DNA from 4 places in the Rhodococcus sp. GQ147 genome. Region 3 is predicted to be linked to each of the others. Evidence: riboswitches for the same ligand, from Rfam matches in the RefSeq annotation. Region 3 holds a riboswitch; each other region holds the start of a gene.

Region 1 (3,885 bases), on a different contig from region 3:
GTCTGCGACACCACGAACAACGGCACGAGGGCCCGCCGCAACCAAGGCGAGAAGTCTACGACGATCGCGAGGGCCCACGCCAGTGCCAGCGACACGGCGAACCCGACCATCGTGACCTGCAGAGTGGACCAGGCGTGCCCGGCGATGTCGACGCGATGAGACCACCCCTGCGTGAGAACGCGTGCGGGGGAGGGCAACACCTGCGGGCGGACACCGCTCACCACGACGTACGACTGCCAGATCGCGACCAGAGCCCCGGCGATGAGCAGCGCGGGAAGGAGCCGACGTGCGCGGCCGATGCTATCGGTCTTCGAGGTAGTCATCGGTGACATAGGTCGACCAGTCCGGCTCGGTCGTCAACGGGCTGCCGTCGGGTCCGGACAGCACGCCGTTCTCGTACAGGAACCGGGCATAGCCCGACCATTTCCCGGCGTCGAGGACTCCGACGGCGCCGGAGGCGTCACGCATGTACTCGGCGGCGAGCATGCGCTGGCTCTCGTAGACGAGTTCCTCGTCGGGGAAGGCCCCGGGGTTCGCCTCGAGCAGAGCCCGGGCTCCACGATCGGGGTCGTCGGCGGCGATCCGGTAACCCTGGTGCAGCGCCTGCACGAAAGCGCGTGCCTGCTCCGGGTTCTCCGTCATCCAGTCCTCGTTGCCGTCGACGACGATCGCGTACGCGTCGGGGAAGCCGTAGTCGGTGAAGCCGAAGTACCGCATGGGCAGGCCGCGGTGCTCGGCCTCGAGACCCTCCCACGCCAGGTACGACACGGTGAAGTCGGCGGTCGACGAGTAGACGGCCTCGTACGACGACGTCCCGAGCGTCACGTTCTCGAACTCACCGCGACCACCGTCGTTGCGGATCACTTCGGCGAGCATCTCGTCCTCACCAGGGTTGGCGAAGCCCGCGAAGGTCTTGCCGTCGAGATCCGCCGGCCGCGTGATCTCGGCGTTGTCGGCCCGCACGGCGATCCCCGTCGCCCAGTGCTGCAGCGGTGCGAGGACCGCGACGGTCCGGGACCCGGCGGCTCTGGCGATGGTCGATGTGGCGTGCGTGGAGATTCCGAACTCGGCGCTACCCGCGTCGACGAGGGTGTCGGGGGTCGCGTTGTTGTACGGCAGGATCTCGACGTCGAGACCCGCATCGGCGAACAGACCTTCCTGCTGCGCCACGTACAGGCCGGTGTGATTGGTGTTGGGCGTCCAGTCCAACGCGAATCGGATGGTGTCGCTCCCGGAATCGGACGAGCACCCGACGACCGCGGAGAGTGCGGCGACGAGGGTGAGCAGTCCGGCGAGAGTCCGCCGCGCCTTCACTGCGCGGGCAGGGGACGGATCGATGTGGGTACAGGCGTGGTCATGTCGGGACATCCCTTCGTCAGCATTACCTGGTCAGGTTCGACGGGTGTGATCTCAGCCCCGCTCGTGCGGAGCACCCCGTGTCACGGGCGACCCTAGCACCATGCCCTCCTGGGGCCGCCGGGACGGGAGCAGAACGGAAGATGTGACCCGAAGTTACGGAAATGCCCAGGTCAGGATGTCACCCTCACATTTCACCCGCAACGGAAGGATCGAAGATCCCGACTCTTCGAGTGATGGTCCCTGCCACCTCCCCCGAACGGCAGGGACCGTCGCTCTGCGCATGTCTCTCCCTTGCGCGGACGATGAAGGGCCGTCGGTGAACTCCGACGGGTCCGTTCTTCTGTTGTTTCCGTAGACCCGACTCCCGCAACGGTGTTCAATACGCACGAACCGATCGGGGGATGGGATGCGCGCAATGATGGGCGCCGCGATGGCTGCGGCGGTGATGGGAAGTGTCCTGACGGCATCGGTGGTGTCGGCGGAGACGAGCGGACGCACCGAAATGCCGTATGACTCGTCGGCGCCGCTGGCCGGCGAGGTGCTCGGGTCCGTGGTGTCGATACCCGTGCCGCTGCCGGCGGAAGCGGGACCGCGACCCGCCGCGTGCGACCGGTTGTCGTATCTGCGGTGGCGGTCGGCCGACGGACCGGAGAGTTCGGCCGACGCCGACCGGATCCTCGTCGCCCAGCCCGGGATCTTCGAGGGAGCGGGCGCGTTCGAGAGCGTCGCGCGCAACACCGTCGTCGCGGCCGCGGCCCGTGGTGCCCACGTCGAGTTCTGGGCACTCGACCGGCGATCGAACTGCCTCGAGGACCACACCGGTACCCGGGCGGCACTGCGGACGGGTTCGCTCGACACCGCGACCGACTACTACTTCCGCGGTGCCGAAGTGGACGGGCGACGATTCGCCGGCCACGCGAGCGGCGCCGACGTCGCGTGGCTCTCGCATGTCGGCATCGAGCAGACGCTGCGCGACCAGTACGACCTGCTGCGTCACGAACTCTCCGACCCGGAACTGCGGAAACGGAAAGTGTTGTGCGGCGGACATTCTCTCGGTGGTTTCATCACCGGCTACTTCGCGGAATGGGACTTCGACGGAGATCCCGCCACCACGGGCGACGCCGGTTACAACCAGTGCGGCGGGTACTTTGCGCTCGATACGGTGATCGAGGCGGGAGCGCCCTCCCCCGGGCAGAGTGCCCTCCCGGATCTGCCCGAAGCGGTCTCGGCGCCAGTCGATGCGTTCTTCGGCTCCATCTCGACGGCATCGCCGGTGCTGGCACTTCCCACGGTCATCAATCCCGAGACGACGAATCTGCTCGCACTCACCGGACTCGCCGCGCGACTGGACCCGGACAGCACCGACGGCATTGTCCCGCGCATGCCCGACAACCCGAACATCGACTGGACGTTGCGCACTCTGTTGTCGGGGGACTACGCGATGTTCGCGACGGGCGACCCGGATGTGCGGACGTTGAACGCGACCAACGAGGCGGTGCTCGGCGCGATCCTCGACGACAATTCGCAACCGCTGGGGTTCCTGCAGGTGAGCGTCGGATTCATTACCGGGGCGCCCGTGCGCGACAAGCTGTTTCCTGTTCCCGCCACGCCGGAGGTGCTCGGGTCGGGATTCTTCGGCGATGCGCTCAAGGCGTCGCCGGCGGTGTTCGCGGATCCGGGAGTCGTCTACCGGTGGCTCGACTACGACGAGGTGGGCACTGGGGCGTCGTCACCCGACGAGGCGCGGTACACCGATCGGGGGAGCGAGGTGACGTCGATCGCGGAGCTGGCGCGGAATCTGTCGGAGCCACCACTGGATTTCACCGAGTGGTACTTCCCGTCGAGGCTTCCGTTCGACCTCGCATCGGCGACCCGCTTCGAAGGGCATCTCCACCGCGACGGTGTCGCGCGCAATCCTGTGGTGACGCTGGTGGCGAGCGGCGGGATCCCGTTGCCGGAGAGGGATCATCCGAACGAACGCAGGTGGGTGCTGCCCGGATACAAGCACATCGATGTACTCACTGCGGCCGCTGATCAGAACGACGGGCGGCCCGAGCAGGTATCGCAGACGCTCGCCGACTTCGCAGCCGACCGAGTCGGTAGCTTCACAGTCGGATGAGGCGGGATCAGGCGCCGCGCGCGGAGAAGATCGAGGTGTAGTCGTGGGGACCGCCCACTTCGGCGACAGCGGTGACGGGTTCGGTCTCGGCGTCGGTCTCCGGAGTGGTGGGCGCGAGGAAGAGGGGTCCGTCGAATTCTTTGTTCTGGCTCATGGCCGTCCTTTCGGGTGCGGCCGGGTAGACCCGGCCGTGGGGCAGTGCGAAGAAGAGGGGCCGCGGTACACGCGGCGGGGAACTCTCACGTCCGGTTCGGAACCTTCGGGCACTGTGGTGCGAGGTTGCTCATCATGTGCGAGCCGAACGATGTCTCCACCCTACACCAGAAGGTTCGCGCGACGTTTGACCGGCGAGTCGCGTGGGAAGACACTCGGCATGGCTACCTACAGAGTGATCGACCCGACCGGGA
Region 2 (3,885 bases), on a different contig from region 3:
CGGCCGCTCCCCGAGTTGGAGACGGAGACGACCGCCGCTGCCTCCTTCGTTCATGACCGGCTGCACCAGCAGCACGGGTGCATCGCCGAGCGCCTCGGCAACTGCGGTATAGGTAGCCGATGTGGTGGCGATCAGGATGGTCCGGCAGCCTGCCTGAACGAGTCGCCGCGCTTCCATGACGCCGGTCTCCGGGTCTGTGGCGTCATCGCCCACGATCAACTCGACCCGTCGGCCATGAATGCCACCCTCGGCATTGATTTCCTCGAGCGCCAGCATGGCAGCGTTGTCGATTGAGGTAGCGAAGGGGCTGCAGGGTCCGGATTTCGACGTCAACAAGCCCAGACGGGGATGGGGCGAGGCGTTTCGAGCGGTAGGGAACCCTCGACGCCGCATCAACCATTCCAATCCGGGCTGGTCGAGTTCGGCGATGAGCCGAACTCTCGTGCCTCCATCGGCGGCTCCGAAACGAAGTTTGATAAGCCCCCGCCAAGGCTGGTCGTGCACGATATCGAGGTACACATACGGACGCGCAGCAGCGATACGGCCGAGAATCTCGACCGGTTCTGCGCCGGAACCGCTGAGGTGGACCGCCATACGCACGGCAGCGCCGGGTTCGACCCGATCGCATACCCCGCCGAACAGCCATCCCGCCTCTTCGCCTGCTCCGAAAGGCTGTAGGCCACCGAGGGTGGGGATGCGGTCCACTCTTCCGCGTGCAGTACGACCTGGGTCACCGTGTTTCCTGGAAGCTATGCACGTCACAGAGATGTATCGGTGGCAGCGGTGCGATCGGCAGCCTCGACGGCATCTACCAGGGCTCCTCGAAACACTTCCTGCAACATCGCGATGACGTCCCGGGCGGGACCGGCCGGGTCGATCGAGTAGAAACGGAAGCGTCCGGCCTTGCGTTCGGTGACCAATCCCGCGTGCCGCAGGATCCGGAGGTGGTTCGAAACGCCGGTGCGTCCCACGCTGTCGATCTGGTCGACCAGTTCATTGACACTGCACTCATCGCGCTCTGCCAGCACAGTGAGAATGGCTCACCGCACAGGGTCAGCGAGGGCATCGAAGGCCAGCTGTGCGGACAAGATCCCGATCTCCTCGAGTCAACAGTCGATGACGTATAGAAGAGTACCTCCTCGTAGCTCGCACAGGACGGGCCGACTTCGCACCGCTCCGACGACCGGACCAGCTACATCTGCAGCGAGACGAGTCGGGTGTTAGGGTCTGTGACGTCCCCACGGGAGCCCTATTGCAGGGGCTGAGATCGGGCTGAGGCAGCCTGCGACCGTCGAACCTGCCCGGGTAATGCCGGCGAAGGAAGTAGGAACGATTCCGATGAGTGCATCCAATTCGCATGCCCTGAGCTATGTCCACGACGAGGAACACGACCTGCGTGTACCTGTCACAGAGATCCGCTTGAACGACTCTCCCGGCGGGGTGCCGAACCCGCCGCTGCAGGTCTACCGCACTGCAGGTCCCGGTAGCGATCCGCTGGTCGGGCTCCCGCCGACGCGCGCCGACTGGATTGCTGCTCGCGGCGACGTCGAGCACTACCCGGGGCGAGAGCGGGATCTGCTCGACGATGGCCGCTCGGCTGTGCGGCGTGGAGAGGCGTCCCAGGAGTGGAAGGGGCCCCGACCTGTCCCGGTGCGAGCGAAGACAGGCCGGACGGTCACGCAGATGCACTATGCCCGGGCGGGGATCATCACCCAGGAAATGCGGTTCGTGGCGCTGCGGGAGAACTGCGACGTGGAACTGGTGCGCTCGGAGGTGGCGGCGGGTCGGGCGATCATCCCCGCCAACGTCAACCACCCCGAGTCCGAGCCGATGATCATCGGCAAGTCCTTCCTGGTGAAGATCAATGCCAACATCGGCAACTCAGCGGTGACCAGCTCCATCGTCGACGAAGTCGACAAGATGCGCTGGGCCACCCGTTGGGGCGCGGACACTGTGATGGACCTGTCCACCGGCGAAGATATCCACACCACCCGAGAATGGATCATTCGCAACTCCCCGGTGCCGATCGGCACGGTGCCGATCTACCAGGCTCTGGAGAAGGTCGCCGGCCAGGCCGATGCGCTGACGTGGGAGATCTTCCGCGACACCGTGATCGAGCAGTGTGAGCAGGGTGTGGACTACATGACCATCCACGCCGGAGTGCTGCTGCGCTACGTACCGCTCACGGCCGAGCGGCTCACCGGCATCGTCTCCCGAGGTGGGTCGATCATGGCCGGTTGGTGCCTCGCCCATCACGAGGAAAATTTTCTCTACACCCACTTCGACGAACTGTGTGAGATCTTCGCCCGCTACGACGTGGCATTTTCCCTCGGGGACGGGCTGCGACCGGGGTCGATCGCCGACGCCAATGACGCCGCGCAGTACGCCGAACTGGACACTCTTGCCGAACTGACCACCCGTGCCTGGGCTCACGACGTTCAGGTGATGGTCGAAGGCCCTGGCCACATCCCGATCCATCGGGTGCGGGAAAATGTGGAGCGTCAGCAGAAGCTATGTCATGGAGCGCCTTTCTACACCCTGGGGCCGCTGGTGACCGACATTGCTCCGGGCTACGACCACATCACCTCCGCGATCGGGGCCACCGAGATCGCCCGCCATGGCACCGCGATGCTGTGTTATGTCACCCCGAAGGAGCATCTGGGACTGCCGAATCGGGACGACGTGAAGACCGGGGTCATCACGTACAAGATCGCCGCTCATGCCGCCGACATCGCCAAGGGCCATCCCGGTGCCGTCGAGCGTGACGACGCGTTGTCGAAGGCGCGTTTCGAGTTTCGGTGGCGGGATCAGTTCGCTCTGTCGCTGGATCCGGATACGGCCGAGCAGTTCCATGACGAGACGCTTCCGGCCGAACCGGCCAAGACAGCGCACTTCTGCTCGATGTGTGGGCCGAAGTTCTGCTCGATGCGTATCTCCCAAGACATCCGGACCAGGTTCGGTGACGCCGCCGACCAGGCCGCCGTCGCCGGGATGCAACATATGTCCGACCAGTTCAGGGCCGCTGGCAGCACGGTGTATTTGGATGCCCCTACTGTCCTGTCCTCCGAAAGTAAGCGTGTGACACAGGACAACTGAGGTCGCAGGGGCGTTGAGTCCAGGTGACGAGAGGACACGGACGCAACGCCCTCAGCGGCTTGACGCACGCCCGCACTTGCTCTGCCGGGTGACGTTGTGTCGCGATGACGAAGGTGGTCGAGGACGGAGTCGGCATCGATGTGCGGTTTCGCGGTGCCGGCGACCGTCCGGGTTCGAGTACGAGGGGAATGAGATTCAGCGGCGGTACCCACTCGTGCTCAACGAAAGTGCCCATGTGTGAGCGGGGTTCGCTGTAGCAGTGATCGGGTGCCGGCGGGCGAGGCGGTGACGACATCGCCCACCTCGCTGCCGAATCGGGGGTGACCTGCACTTGTGACTCGCTCAGCTTCGAGGCACCGAGGAGTAGTTGCCGGGTGGTCTCGACGCCTGCCGTGACACGGTGCGGGTTGCCGTTCCCCTCACCGTGTCACGGCAGGCGGCCGTCTCGGAAGAGCGGTCGTGATCGTCGCCCCGGTCGATTCTGCTTCCGGGATCGGCGGTCGCTGCACACGCGCTGGAACGCGTCCGGACCATCCCGCATTCGCTCGGCGTCGACCTCGCGCGGCGGTGTTGTCCACCATCTCCGCGCGGTAATCAGTCTTCTCGATGATGCCTTGCGGGTTCTTGACCCGGGCAGGTACACCGCACCCGAGACCCTTGCAGCGTTGACGGTGCTGATCAGAGCAGCGTGAACGCGCCGACTACTGGGCAAGAGAGGCGGATTTGGTCGCCTCCAAGCGGCCGAAGTACCGAGATCTGGAAAGCACGGCAGTGGCTGAGATGAAGCGC
Region 3 (3,885 bases):
CAGCTCCAGGTCGACCTCGGGCGTGCTGCCGTCGTTGAGGCAGAACAGGTCGAGATTGCGGCGCGCCAGGATCGTGTCCAGATGTCGCAGACCGGACTTCACAGTGGTGTCGACGTACTCCACCTTCGCCGTGGTCTGCTGCACCGCGCGGCCGGTCAGCAGCGTGTAGTAGTGGTAGAAGGAGTTCGTCACCGAGATGTTGTCGGCCGCCCGGAACGGGCTCGCCGCCGTCGCAGCGAACTCGTCCCCGAACTCGCGTTCCATCTCCGCCATGATCGACCTGCGCAACGGGACCGGGGTGTGTTCGAGGTGCCGAGTGATGGTGACCCCGAAGCGATCCTGCAGGAGCTTGCGGTTCATGCGGGCGGAGTTCTCGAATCCGCTGCGCGACGGGTCGTTCCGACCCAGCCCGATCCGCACGTCGCACTCGATGAACTTGCTGACACCCCCGCCGGAGAAGAACAGGCTCGGGCTCACCCGGCGACCGAAGAACATGTCGTCGTTCGAGTACAGGAAGTGCTCGGACAGCCCCGGGATGTGGTGCAGTTGCGACTCGACCGCCATCGAGTTGTAGGTGGGCAGCGCTGACGGGTCGGCGAAGAACTCCTCGCTCCGCACGAACGTCACACGCGGGTCGTCGGCGAGCCACGCCGGTCGCGGCGAGTCGGTGGCGACGAAGATCCGCCGCACCCACGGCGCGTACATGTGGACCGAACGCAGGGCGTACTTGAGTTCGTTGATCTGCCGGTAGCGCGCCGGCGTGTCGTCACCTTCGCCGACGACGTAGTTCTGCATCAGCTTTGCGCGCTTGGCCTGGAACGACTTCGACGACCCGTCCACCCACGAGAACACGAGGTCGATCTCGAACGGGATGTCGCCGGGGTGGCGGTCGAACATGCCCTCGATCGTGGGCCACAGCTGTCCGTACCGCTCGACCGTCGTCCGGCGCATCTCGTCGCGCAGGGCGACCGTGCGGGTGAGGGCGTTCGGACGAGGCATGATCACCTCGTCGTCGGTGTAGGTCCACAGCTCGATGTCCACACCGTTCGACGCGCCGTACCGCAACCCGCTGGTCAGCTCGACGCGCGGGCGGAACAGCCGGAACACCCGGTCCTTCCTGTCGCGCGAGAGCCGACCGTCCGCCACCGGAACCGGGCGTCGCTTGGAGCCGACAGCCTTCGAGTAGAACGGCTCGTCGGCGCATCCCTCGGCGAGCGCGGCACGCAATCTCTTCCGATCGGCACGGTCGATCGCCAGGATCGGGCGGTCGCTGTCGTCGCGGACGAGCAGGTAGTCGATGTGCGCCCGGTCGAGGGCGCGGCGCAGGAGCAGTACGTCCTCGATCTGCGCTTCGTCGGGCGTCGTGGTGGTGATGGGGATCGCGTAGCGATCCTCGAACCATACGACGTCCTCGTGGCGCGCGGGTCCGCGGACCGGGGCACGGTCGAACGGCGGGGCGTCTCCGACCTGCTGGGAAAGGGAGACGTAGGGAGCGTTGTAGGGGGCCGGCGTGTGCGTCGGAATCTCCTTTCACGGGTCGGGGCAGGAAAGGCTCATTTTAACGCCGATCTGAGCTAAGTTCCCGGGTCGGTGATGTGACGATCCGATGAATGCCGACGCCGACAGTCTCGACGGGGTCGAGATCCCGAGGTGTAACCTGTGCGCAGGACTCGACACGGGGTGCCGGACACGGCTGAGAGAACACCCGTCGAACCTGATCTCGATTATGCGAGCGAAGGGATGCCGAGCCGGCGCCGGGCCACAGGTCTGTCGCCCTCACGCACCCTTCCCGACACAGGGAAGGCACAGAAGATGTCATTGCAGAACCAGGTCGTCCTCGTCACCGGTGCCGGGCGCGGCCTCGGCCACAGCATCGCGCAGGCGTTCGCCGACGAAGGAGCCGCCGTCGTTCTCGATTACCGGCGCAGCGGCGAGGGCGCTCACGAACTGGCCGACAAGATCGGACCCGAGCGGGCCGTCGCGCTGAAGGCCGATGTCACCGACCGCGCCGAGGTCGAGTCGCTGTTCGCGCGGGCCCGCGAGCACTTCGGGCGACCCGTCACCACGGTCGTCAACAACGCCCTGCCCGACTTCTCGTTCAACGGCGACGCCCGCGTCAAGGCGGACGAGATCGGATACGCCGAATTCGGTGCCCAGTTCGACGGGGTCGTCGGTGGTGCCGTCAACGTCATCCAGGCCGCGCTGCCGGGCATGCGGGAAGCCGGCGGCGGCAGCGTCGTCAACATCGGCACCAACCTGTTCCAGCACCCCGTCGTCCCGTACCACGACTACACCGCCGCCAAGGCCGCGCTGCTGTCGCTGACCCGCACCTTCGCCGCCGACCTCGGCCCCGACGGGATCCGCGTCAACATGGTCTCCGGTGGTCTGCTGCGCACGACCGACGCATCGTCGGCGACCCCCGAAGCGGTGTTCGACCTCATCGCGTCGTCGACGCCGCTGCGGAAGGTCACCACCCCCGAGGATTTCGCGGCCGCGGTGCTGTTCTTCGCCTCCGACTGGTCGCGGGCCGTCACCGGGCAGAACCTGGTGGTCGACGGGGGACTGGTGATGAACTGATGACCGGACCACGCACCCTCCACCTCAACGCCTTCCTCTACGGCGTCGGGCACCACTCGTCGGCATGGCGGCATCCCGACTCCGCGGCCGAACGCATCGGCGACATCACGTATTTCGAGGAACTCGCACGCACCGCCGAACGCGGATGTCTCGACGCGGTGTTCTTCGCCGACGGTCACAGCGTCAACCCGAAGTACACAGCGGGCACCACCTGGTTCCTCGAACCGCTCACCGCACTGTCGGCGATGGCCCGCGCGACCGAGCGCATCGGTCTGGTCACCACCGTTTCTGCAAGCTTCTTCACGCCGTTCCACGCGGCACGGATGCTGGCCTCACTCGACCACATCAGTGGTGGCCGCGTAGGAGCCAACATCGTCACCTCGATGTTCGACGAGGAAGCGCGCAACCACGGATTCGACGCGCTCCCGCCGCACACGGAGCGATATGCCCGGGCGGAAGAGTTCATCGAAGTGCTCTGCGCACTGTGGGATTCGTGGGACGACGGCGGTGTCCTCGTCGACCGGGCCGGCGGCAGGTTCCTGGACTCCTCCGCGATCCGTCCGATCCATCACCGGGGCAAGCACTTCCGCGTCGACGGTCCCCTGACCGTGCCGCGGTGCCCGCAAGGCCGACCCGTGCTGTTCCAGGCGGGGGCGTCGGAGACCGGGCGCAACCTGGCGGCCCGCCACGCCGAGGCCGTCTACTCCGTCGCGTGGGACATCACTGCGGCGCTCGAGTACGCCACCGACCTGCGCGCGCGGATCGCCGCGGCCGGCAGGGATCCCGGTACGGTCGCCATCCTGCCCGGGCTCGTCACCTACGTCGGTCGCAGCGAGGAGGAGGCGTGGGCGAAGAAGACGGAACTCGATGCGCTCCTCGACGTAGATGCTGCCATCACCCAGCTCGGCGTGTTCACGGGTCAGGACTACACCGGCCACGACCTCGACGCTCCCGTCGACGACCTGCCACCCATTGAGGAGTTCACCGGGCCGCAGGGGCGCTACGCGACGGTGCAGCGCATCATCGAGACCCGCCGTCCCACCCTGCGCGAACTGCTCGGCTACCTCGCCGCGGGTGGTGGTCACGCGACGATGATCGGTACTCCCGAGACCGTCGCCGACAGCATCGAGGAATGGTTCGCCGCGGGTGCCTGCGACGGCTTCAACCTCATGTGCCCCGCCTATCCGGATTCCCTCGACGACTTCGTCGACCTCGTCGTCCCGGAACTGCAGCGTCGCGGCCTGTTCCGGACCGAGTATCCCGGCTCGACCCTGCGCGACTCTCTCGGTCTGAAGACGGTATAGCGGA
Region 4 (3,885 bases), on a different contig from region 3:
GCCCGTCACGGCGGCGGCGTCGGCCACCGACAGCGCGCTGTAGAGATTCTGGGCCGCGCTGGCGAGCGGCTCGATGGACGCGAGGAGACGATCGTGGGTGGCCTGCCTGCCGGACACCATCGTTGCGGAGACCGCTGCCGAGGCGACGAGCAGCACGGTGAGCACCACCCCGAGGACCACCAACCGGACCGGCGTGGACCGGAGCAGGGCACGAGCGTCGTCGAACCGGGCGTCCGGAGTGTCCGTATCGGCGTCGTCGCGGATGTGGCTCTCGACAGGAGCGAAGGGAGGGGTGATCCGTACGTCCACCGGGCACTCCCTTCCTCGTGTCGAGCGGTCTGAGGGGAGCATATAAGCAGCCCGGCGGTATTGTTGCCGTCCACGGACGGCGGGGATCCGGTACCGGGCACAGGTCCGGGCGAGGGCGGGTCGGAGAGGCGGACGCAATGCGTGGAGACGGTGACGGCTGGGCGGTCGGACCGGACGGCGAGAAGCGCTGGGGACGGCACGGCGCCGCAGGTCTGCTGCTGCGCGCTCCGCTCGCGGACGGTCGCCCCGCGGTTCTCCTGCAGCATCGGGCGGCATGGTCGCACCAGGGCGGGACGTGGGCACTTCCCGGTGGAGCGCGCGACTCGCACGAGAGCACCGTCGACGCCGCCGTGCGGGAGGCCCACGAGGAGGCCGGCATCGATGTCGCGGCCGTGACGGTACGCGCCGAACGCGTCACGTCCGGTCTCGCGGGCGGATGGACCTACACCACCGTCGTCGCCGACGCCACCGAAACTCTCGTGACCAGTCTCAACCAGGAGAGCACCGAACTGCGCTGGGTGCCCGAACCGGAGGTCGAGGCGATGCCGCTGCACAGCGGCTTCGCCGAGGCGTGGCCGTCGCTGCGCACCTCACCGGTACGCATGCTGCTCGACACCGCGAACGTGCTCGGAGCGAGCGGCCCCACCGGATGGTGGCGCGACCGCCCCGGCGCGACGAGCGCACTGCTCGCCGACCTCGCCGCGGTCCTGCCCCGCACCGTCGAAATTCCCGACGGGACGTTCGGCTGGGTCCCCCGCGTCGAAGCGGTCCTCGAAGGGCATGCCCGCGACGCGACGATCGACGACGTCCGGATCCCGGTGCACAGCGCGGACGGCAGCGGCGACGACGAACTGACCCGGCTGGCCTCCACCACGACGGCCGTGGTCGACCCCGGTGTGACGGTCGTGGTCACCGCGGATCGCGGTCTGCGCGCACGGTTGCCCGAGGGCACGATCGCGATGTCGCCCTCGGCCGTGCTGGGCTGGCTGTAACGCCTCAGGTCGGGAGTGCGGCCTTCAGCGCCGCCGCGGCTGCCCGCGGATCGGATGCCTTCGTGATCGCCCGGACCACCGCGACCCGCGTGGCACCGGCGTCGAGCACCTCGGGGAGTCGCTCGAGATCGATGCCGCCGATCGCGAACCACGGCCGTGCCGGCTGCGACTGCGTGACCTCGCGCGTCACCTCCAGCCCCGCTGCGGTCCGTCCCGGCTTGGTCGGTGTGTCCCACACCGGCCCGGATGCGAAGTAGTCGACGCCCTCCTCGATGTCGGCGAGCGCAGCCTGCGCGCGGCTCGACGTCGAGCGGCCGATGACGATCTCGTCGCCGAGGATCTGCCGCGCGTGCCGCACCGGCAGGTCGCCCTGACCGAGATGCAGGATGTCGGCGCCCGACGCGAGCGCGATGTCGGCGCGGTCGTTCACGGCCAGGAGCGCACCGTGGCGTGCACACGCCTCGCCGATGATCTCGAGGGCGGCGAGTTCCTCGCGTGCCTCGAGGCGTCCGAACTTCTTCTCGCCGGCCGAGTCCTTGTCGCGCAACTGGACGATGTCGACCCCACCGGCGAGGGCCTCCTCGACGAACCGTGCGAGGTCGCCGGTGTCCCGGCGAGCGTCGGTGCACAGATACAACCGGGCGGTCGCGAGGCGGCCGCGCGGGTCGGGATGGTTGCCGCGATAGGTGGTCACGACCAAGACGGTAGCCTCTAAGCAGAAAGTGACGACACGGGAGTCCCGAGGTTCGCGGGGCTGAGAGGGGGCCTGCCGGCCCCGACCGTTATGACCTGACCCGGATCATGCCGGCGCAGGGAGTGAGGTGGACCAATGGCAACTGTGGCCGTCGTGGGTGGCGGAGTGATCGGGCTGTCGATCGCATGGCGCGCGGCCCGCGCGGGACACGTCGTGACCGTGCACGACCCGAATCCTGGTAGCGGAGCCTCGTGGGTGGCCGGAGGAATGCTGGCACCGCTGTCCGAGGGCTGGCCCGGTGAGGACCACGTCCTGTCCCTGGGAGCGGCCTCCCTCGAACGCTGGCCCGGCTTCGCGGAGGCGCTGCGCACGGAGACCGGCGTCGATGTGTTCACCGCCCAGGCGTCCCTGACCGTCGCGCTCGATGCGGCCGATGCGGCCGACCTGCGGACCGTCGCCGAATGGGTGGGGGAGCAGGGGCACGAGATGCGGCTGCTCTCCCGCGCCGAGATCCGGGAGTTCGAGCCGTCCCTCGGTCCGAAGGTCCGTCTCGGACTCCTCGCCCCCACCGAGTCGTCGGTCGACAACCGTACGCTCGTCGACGCCCTGCGCGTCGCGGCCACCGCGGCCGGGGTGCGTTTCTCCGACGCCGCCGTCCACGATCTCGCCGACCTTCCCGACGATCAGGTGGTGCTCGCCGCCGGCTCGGCGTCGGCGCGACTGTGGCCGGGCCTTCCGGTCCGTCCGGTCAAGGGCGAGATCCTGCGCCTGCGGGTGCGGCCGGGCGCGACTCCGCCGCCGCAGCGCACCGTGCGCGCGAGTGTCCACGGACGCCCCGCCTATCTGGTGCCCCGCCACGACGGCCTCGTCGTGGGCGCCACACAGTACGAGGCGTCCGACACACAGGTCACGGTGGCCGGGGTGCGCGATCTGATCGCCGACGCCGAGAAGATCTTTCCTGCGCTCGGCGAGTACGAACTGTTCGAGGCGAGCGCGGGCCTGCGCCCGATGACCCCCGACAACCTGCCGCTGATCGGCCGGCTCTCCGATCGTGTCGTCGCCGCGACCGGCCACGGCCGCAACGGTGTGCTGCTCACGCCGCTCACCGTCGACGCGGTGCTCGCCGAACTCGGTGGGCGGTCGCTGGCCGACGCGCAGTACGCCTGTCCTGGACGAATTACGGAAGCGAGTGTGGGATGACGAACGTGTCCGTGGGCATCACCGTCAACGGTGAGGACAAGTACTACGACGCGGCCCCGACCGTGTCACAACTGCTGAACGAGCTCGGTCTGCCCGAGAAGGGCATCGCGGTCGCCGTCGACGGTGTCGTGTGCCCGCGCGGCCGCTGGTCGGAGCCGGTCACACGCGGAGCGAGCATCGAGATCCTCACGGCGGTCCAGGGTGGCTGACACACACGATCCCGGCGCCGACCTGCCGCAGCTGACCATCGCCGGCCGCACCTTCGGGTCGCGGCTGATCACCGGCACCGGTGGCGCGGCGAACCTGGCCGTGCTCGAGGAGGCACTCGTCGCGTCGGGCACCGAACTGACCACCGTCGCGATGCGCCGCGTCGACGCGGCCTCCGGAACCGGTGTCCTCGACCTGCTGCGCCGCCTCGGCATCGAACCGCTGCCGAACACTGCCGGGTGCCGCGGCGCGAAGGAAGCCGTGCTGACCGCGCAGCTCGGGCGGGAGGCGCTGGAGACCGACTGGGTGAAACTCGAGGTCATCGCCGACGAACGGACGCTGCTGCCCGACGCCATCGAACTCGTCTCCGCGGCCGAACAACTCGTCGACGACGGCTTCGTCGTCCTGCCGTACACGACCGACGATCCCGTCCTCGCGCGGCGCCTCGAGGACGTCGGTTGTGCCGCGGTGATGCCGCTCGGC

Evidence for each region. A riboswitch is a leader RNA that binds a small molecule or an ion and turns the genes downstream of it on or off. The one in region 3 is predicted to bind thiamine pyrophosphate.
Region 1: another riboswitch for thiamine pyrophosphate. It lies ahead of AC6CID_RS03770 (ABC transporter substrate-binding protein); the one in region 3 lies ahead of AC6CID_RS23620 (3-oxoacyl-ACP reductase).
Region 2: another riboswitch for thiamine pyrophosphate. It lies ahead of thiC (phosphomethylpyrimidine synthase ThiC); the one in region 3 lies ahead of AC6CID_RS23620 (3-oxoacyl-ACP reductase).
Region 4: another riboswitch for thiamine pyrophosphate. It lies ahead of thiO (glycine oxidase ThiO); the one in region 3 lies ahead of AC6CID_RS23620 (3-oxoacyl-ACP reductase).

What each region holds. Positions count from the first base shown of each region.
Region 1 is NZ_JCAXDU010000002.1:299,009-302,893, reverse strand. It holds gene AC6CID_RS03775 (ABC transporter permease) at 1-323, opposite strand, end outside; gene AC6CID_RS03770 (ABC transporter substrate-binding protein) at 301-1,368, opposite strand; TPP riboswitch at 1,351-1,447, opposite strand; gene AC6CID_RS03765 (hypothetical protein) at 1,766-3,478, shown strand; gene AC6CID_RS03760 (hypothetical protein) at 3,486-3,632, opposite strand; gene AC6CID_RS03755 (hypothetical protein) at 3,852-3,885, shown strand, end outside.
Region 2 is NZ_JCAXDU010000020.1:3,804-7,688, forward strand. It holds partial or broken gene AC6CID_RS20185 (substrate-binding protein) at 1-594, opposite strand, end outside; gene AC6CID_RS20190 (hypothetical protein) at 714-1,127, shown strand; TPP riboswitch at 1,231-1,340, shown strand; gene thiC (phosphomethylpyrimidine synthase ThiC) at 1,339-3,096, shown strand; gene AC6CID_RS20200 (HpcH/HpaI aldolase/citrate lyase family protein) at 3,798-3,885, opposite strand, start outside.
Region 3 is NZ_JCAXDU010000030.1:8,035-11,919, reverse strand. It holds gene AC6CID_RS23625 (stealth family protein) at 1-1,380, opposite strand, end outside; TPP riboswitch at 1,667-1,758, shown strand; gene AC6CID_RS23620 (3-oxoacyl-ACP reductase) at 1,813-2,577, shown strand; gene AC6CID_RS23615 (LLM class flavin-dependent oxidoreductase) at 2,577-3,881, shown strand.
Region 4 is NZ_JCAXDU010000031.1:32,469-36,353, reverse strand. It holds gene AC6CID_RS23950 (GlnX family signal transduction membrane protein) at 1-309, opposite strand, end outside; gene AC6CID_RS23945 (NUDIX hydrolase) at 447-1,301, shown strand; gene thiE (thiamine phosphate synthase) at 1,306-1,995, opposite strand; TPP riboswitch at 2,022-2,134, shown strand; gene thiO (glycine oxidase ThiO) at 2,131-3,195, shown strand; gene thiS (sulfur carrier protein ThiS) at 3,192-3,404, shown strand; gene AC6CID_RS23925 (thiazole synthase) at 3,397-3,885, shown strand, end outside.